Prochlorococcus marinus str. MIT 0919: one gene and its partner. The main gene of each other region encodes a partner of the protein of the gene in region 2 in a complex. Links are inferred from orthologs where the notes say so. Each region holds a gene or a part of one and is shown on either strand. Other genes may lie near its edges.

Region 1 (3,075 bases), 390 kb from region 2 along the record:
CCCAACTAGTATTCATAGAAAGGATTATCTGCAGAAATTCCTCTCTAGTCTCAGCCTGGTCTATATATTGGTCTCGCTATGAGTACCGTTTGGTATCAAGTAGATTTTATATTTAGCTCAGCAATTCATTCAAGCAAATAAATTGTTCCGCAATTAGTTCAGATAAATTACTTTCTATATGATGCATTTATTTCTCTCCCTAGGCTCAGACTAGACCCAGTTCAAGACCAAATATGGGTCTCTTGTGAGAATAGTGAAACATCTATTTCCTTATTTCGGCATCAAACATATCAGTTAATGCATTCTGTATTTTTGTATGTAGTGGATTTATATCCTTTTCTTTGAGAGTATCCTTTTTATCTCTATAAGTAAGCCTAAAAGCCAAACTAACCTTTCCTTCCCCAATGATGTCGCTTTCAAACCTATCTATCAATTCAGCATTCTCGAGTAAGGGAGAGCCTAATTTTTGAATGTGCTTCGTAATTTTAGAAGACACACAATCTTTAGAGACTATGCACGCTATATCGCGTTGCATGTATGGAACAGTTGGGTATTCCTTAAAGCTTACATTTAATTTATTCTTTCTTGTTGCCGCTTGCAATAACTTTTTCAAATCAATATCAAATATAAAAGTATTGCTATTCAGGCTTAATTTCTTACTTAGTTTTGGATGTATTTGTCCAAAACATCCAAGATTGCGACCTTCCAAAATTAATGTAGAGGCACGTCCTGGATGAAGCCTATCATCGTTTATTAGGGGAATATCCGTTATAGAAAGCTTGAGTCCTTCAAGCAGTTGCGATAATTTCCCTCTTGCTTTGTAATACCCTAGTTCTTTTTGCTTTCCTCCACTTGACCATTTCTCTAAAGTTTGATCTCCGGTCAAGAGGCCGCTCAAAATATCCTTTTCTACAATCATAGAATCCTCTTCAATATATATTTTAGCTATTTCATATATCCAACAAGAGTCTCTTCCTGCATGGATATTTCTTTTAGATATAAGTAAGTGCTCTTCCCATAAATTTAATCGTAAGTGACTTGTTTCTGCTAACAATGGATTTGATATAGGAATAAGAGTCTCATTCTTTTTAGCTCCAACCAGTGAATATGTGACTACTTCATAAAAGCCAAGGTTGGATAAGCTATTGGAAATCAGTCTTAAAACTTTCTGATTAGCTGTTAAGCCACCAGGTAATAGTGGTTCTGGAAGGTTGACATCAAATTTGTCATAACCAACAAGTCTTGCGACCTCTTCAACTAAATCAATTTCTCGGGTTAAATCAAAACATCTATTAGGAGGAACTTTTACATCCCAACCATCTTCATTTGTAGAAACAATACATCCTAATAGCTTTAATGAATCAGTTATTTCATGATCATGAAGTTTCCTTTTAGAATTGTAAATTAGTAAAGATTGATCATTGTTATCAGAATTACTTTTAGATTGTGGTTTATCTTTAATCAGACCTAATAGTTCCTGTAATCGATTCCGACGTAATTTAATACTTTTTATTTTTGATGTAAATTCATTTGTAGTCCACCTACTGCAAAGTTTACATTTAAAAACCTTATCTAACAAATCTATAGCTCTATTACTAGCTTCAATTGTTAACAAGGGTGAAATTCCCTTTTCATAACGGCTACTAGATTCTGTTCGAATACCTATATCTCTAGATGAAATCCTAATAGAGGGCGAAGTAAAAACTGCTGCCTCTAACCAAATATTTTTTGTGTTTAGGTTAACGCCACTATTCAATCCTCCACTAATTCCAGCTATTGCGATAGGTATTCCCCCGCAAGTTATAACAGGAGACTTATCTGATAACAAATGCTTGTTGCCGTCTAATGTTAAAAATTCTTCGTTATTTTTGGCCATTCTGATACCAAAGTCTGAACTTATAGCTTTTCTTCCTAATAGTTTATTCAACAAATCAGCATCAAAGGCATGCAATGGCTGACCATACTCGACCATAACGTAGTTAGTTATATCTATGACAGCATTAATGCTATTTATTCCAGCATTTTTTAATCTATCTTTCAACCAACTAGGAGATGAAAGTCTACCATTTACTCCTTCAATATAATTTATTGTGTATATCTCATTAGAGGAAATAATCCTTTGGTCAATAACATCTGGCTTGAATAACTTGAGTTCGCCCTGATCTTTTATATGGGGACATTGCAAGGAAGAACCTGTGATAGCAGATAATTCTCTTGCTATACCAAGCATAGACATTCCATCTGGTCTATTAGCTGTAATAGCGAAGTCGAGTACAACGTCATTTAAACCAAGCAACTTAGAAGGGTCATCAGTTAAAAGAGGAGTCTCAGATAAGATTTCCTCAATTATCGCAATCCCATCACATTTAGATTGAAGACCTAATTCGTCCAAGGAACAAATCATCCCTTCACTTTGTATTCCTCTAAGTTCACTTGACTTTATTTTAATTCCAAGCTTAGGAAGGAACGCACCTTCTCTAGCTACTAATACATGTATTCCCTCTCTAACATTTGAAGCGCCACAGACGATTTGAAGAATTTGTTCTCCAGCTACAAGTACTTTGCAAACCTTAAGTTTATTAGCGTTCGGGTGGTTGCTAATTTCTTCAATTCGGCCTATAACAATATGTTCAAAACCTTGTGCTAAATCTGTTATATCTTCGACTTCAAACCCAGCTATAGAAAGCGATTCTGCTATTTGCTCGACATTAAAATCGGTACTAACAAGTTCTTTTAACCAGGAGAGAGATACCTTCATTGTCTAGATATGTATGGCATAGATCCTACTTTTAAGCAGTAATTTTTTTGAAATTACAAATAGCTTGTAAAGTCATGGCTTGTTAGCTTATATCTAAAGCGACCTTAAATTCGCATGACCGCAAATAAGGTCCATCGGCATCCATTAACAAAGAGTGCATCGAAAGGCGTTAGAATAGATCTAAACGTTCATGAGGTGTACCATTCTACGCCAAACTAAAGAACAGGACTATTGCAGCTGACAAGTTGTTCAAAAAGTTCTTTCCAGATTTCAAACAAACCACTTCACTTTAGGCTTGTTTGTAAAGCTAAAAACTT
Region 2 (3,143 bases):
AATTAGCCAGCATCAACATTCTAGAGGAGTGCAAATAGCAGAAGGAACAAGGTTTTCCCCTATGAACCCTGTATTTATTTTAAAAGCCAAGTTAGAAAAATAATTTTAATTTCTATGATTTGTCAGGCTTAGCCTCGTGTGGCAACCCCCAGCCCAGCTTATTCCTAAGGACTTGAAAGAATTCATGGTCAGATAAACGTATAAATTTTACAGGGTGGTTACTTCGTCTAATCAAAACTCGATCCTCAGGCCAGACATAACATCCTGCTGTACCATCAACAACCATCATTAACCTTTCAGGTGTAGCAGGAAAAACAGTAACTGGTTCTAAATCACTAAATACTAGAGCTCGAGACGCCAAAGAATGTGGCGCTATAGGCGTCAACTGGAGAACAGGACAATCGGGGGTAATTACAGGCCCGCCAGCGCTTAGAGAATAGGCAGTCGATCCTGTGGGAGTTGAAAGGATAACTCCATCAGCAGAGATATCAACTGGCGCATGTTTCCCAATAGATATTTCAAAGTGACACATACTTGTAAGAGGTTCCCTATGTAAAGCCATCTCATTCAGGCAAAGCGCTTCCCATCTCCTTTGATCACCTCTCATAACGCTCACTACCAGGCTAGTCCTAAGCTCGATATCCCACTGCCTTGATAAAACTTGATCTAGTGCCTTATCAAGATCCGATAGATAAGTCTCGGCTAAAAAGCCTAAATGGCCCGTATTTATGGTCAATATCGGGACTTGAACTGGAGCAGTCTGCCTAGCTGCTGATAAAACTGTTCCATCTCCACCAAGCACTATGGCCAACTTCATTGAAGAATCAAAACCGTCTGGGACACATGCGCTATAACCAAGCATTCTCATGTGCTGGTCTGGGTTAGCGAAACCAACCATGCCACCTGAGCTACTTGCTCTAACTACTTCATAGCCAGATTCCTCACACTTTTTCTGAATCGTGAGAGCAATTTCTACAGCAAGCTCTTTCCCGTCATTGACAATCAGTCCTAACTTTGGCACTGGTCAAGAAAGATAACGATTAAAGCCATTTTGAAGTAGATATGTTTTTAGTTTTGAATTTATTTTAATAAAAAAATTAACCTCACTTTAAACCTAAAACTGCTCAAGAAATCTCAGGTCACTTGTATAAAGACGTCTAATGTCATCTATACCATGTCGCACCATACAGAAACGCTCCACACCAAGGCCTGCTGCAAACCCTGTCCACCTTTCAGAGTCAATTCCTAAACCTTCCAAGACAGCTGGGTCTACCATCCCACATCCCATAACTTCTAACCATTTACCTCGCCATTGAACATCCACCTCAGCTGATGGCTCTGTAAAAGGGAAATAACTAGCTCTAAATCGCACTGGCAAATCCCCAAAGAATGCCTTCAAGAAAGCCATTACAGTCCCCCGTAGATGACTAAAGTCCAGTCCTTCATCTATTGCTAACACCTCTATCTGGTGAAAAACTGGAGAATGTGTTGAATCAACTGCATCGCGACGATATACCCTTCCAGGTGCCACAATTCTTACAGGTGGCGGGTTTTTCTCTAAATATCTAATTTGAACTGGAGAAGTATGAGTTCGCAAAAGTGAGTTTCCACCTAAATAAAATGTATCTTGCATATCCCTTGCAGGATGATTTTCTGGAATATTGAGAGCTTCGAAATTGTAATAATCATTTTCCACCTCAGGCCCCTCTTCGACGACATAACCCAATCCACAAAATAAATCTATAATTTCCTCTTTGGTTGAATTCAAAGGGTGTCTTCGGCCTAATGGTGTACCAACAGCTGGGATAGTGACATCAAGAGTTTCTTTGGTTATTAATTCAGTTAGAGCTTTGGACTGGATCTTCTTAAGACGTTTTGAAATGAGATCTAATAAAAGATTCTTTAACAAATTTGCTCTTTGACCCACTACTGGTCTTTCGCTAGGACTAAGCCCGCTCATAGCACCAAGTATTTTCGAGAGGCTTCCTTTCTTTCCAAGCAAATCAACTCTTAACTTTTCAAGTGATGCCTCTTCTGCTATCTGCCCAATTTCTTTTGCAGCCTTTTGCTCTAAACGATCAAGTTCATCAGTAAGCTGCTTAAGAGATAAAGTTTCACTCACGAGTAAAAAGTATTGAATACAAACTTTAAACAGCAATGGGACAAAACTTCGCCTAAAGGATGCTCACATTAATGAAACCTTTGAAAATTCTAATTAGCAATGATGATGGTGTTTTTGCAGATGGGATAAGAACCTTAGCCTCCAAAGCAGCCATTAGAGGGCATAAAGTAACTGTTGTATGTCCTGATCAAGAGCGCTCTGCTACTGGTCATGGCCTTACATTGCAATCACCAATACGGGCAGAGAGTGCAAACGAATTATTTGAGCAAGGAGTATCTGCATGGGGCTGCAACGGAACTCCTGCTGATTGCATAAAACTTGCTCTAAATGAACTGCTTGACGAACAGCCCGATTTGGTTCTCTCTGGAATCAATCATGGACCCAACCTGGGAACAGATGTTTTCTGTTCTGGGACAGTAGCTGCAGCTCTTGAAGGTACTCTCGCAGGCATTCCATCATTATCAGTAAGTATTGCAAGTTTTCAATGGAGAGATTTTGCATATGCAAGCCAATTAGCCCTAAATATTGCTGAAAAAGCACTTACTCAAGCTTGGCCCAAAAAACTGCTTTTAAACTTAAATGTGCCACCTTGCAACTCATCAGAAATGGGTGACTTAAGTTGGACAAGGCTATCTATAAGGCAATATGAGGAGCAGTTCTGCAAACGAATAGACCCTAGAGGTAATACTTACTACTGGATGGCTGGCAAAGCAGTTAAGGACCTATATTCTGCAGGTGAAGGTCCATCTTCTTGGCCTAGTGATGTTGCACAAATAGAGTCAAATTCTCCTTCAATTACTCCTATTCAACCTGACCTTTTCTGGAGAGGTGATATTAATGAACTTCCTTCATTTAATTGAAATTATTACTTACTTCTATAAATTCTTTGCAAAAGCCAAAGAGAAAATATTAATCCAATCAAATGAGCAAAAAGAACTTGTGTATTGCTTAAAACAGAAAGCATTTCCAATGAGGTGATGGGATAATTATTCATATCAAACTTCCCAACTCCCAAAGATAT

Evidence for each region.
Region 1: the proteins of pheS (region 2) and pheT are in contact, whole or in part, in a crystal structure (PDB 6P24), measured with the Escherichia coli proteins. The link is inferred for Prochlorococcus marinus str. MIT 0919 from one-to-one orthologs.

The regions. Positions count from the first base shown.
Region 1 is NZ_CP114779.1:297,204-300,278, reverse strand. The notes cover bases 11-3,075. They hold pheT (phenylalanine--tRNA ligase subunit beta), read right to left. Parts: upstream 2,759-3,075; coding sequence 263-2,758; downstream 11-262.
Region 2 is NZ_CP114779.1:687,175-690,317, forward strand. Bases 119-2,991 are described here. They hold pheS (phenylalanine--tRNA ligase subunit alpha), read right to left. Parts: upstream 2,123-2,991; coding sequence 1,115-2,122; downstream 119-1,114. Other genes in these bases: O5635_RS03810 (NAD(+) kinase), read right to left, coding at 119-1,021; surE (5'/3'-nucleotidase SurE), read left to right, coding at 2,194-2,982; O5635_RS03825 (DUF3611 family protein), read right to left, coding at 2,988-2,991. In the rest of the region: O5635_RS03805 (bifunctional cobalt-precorrin-7 (C(5))-methyltransferase/cobalt-precorrin-6B (C(15))-methyltransferase), read left to right, coding at 1-103; more of O5635_RS03810, read right to left, coding at 113-118; more of O5635_RS03825, read right to left, coding at 2,992-3,143.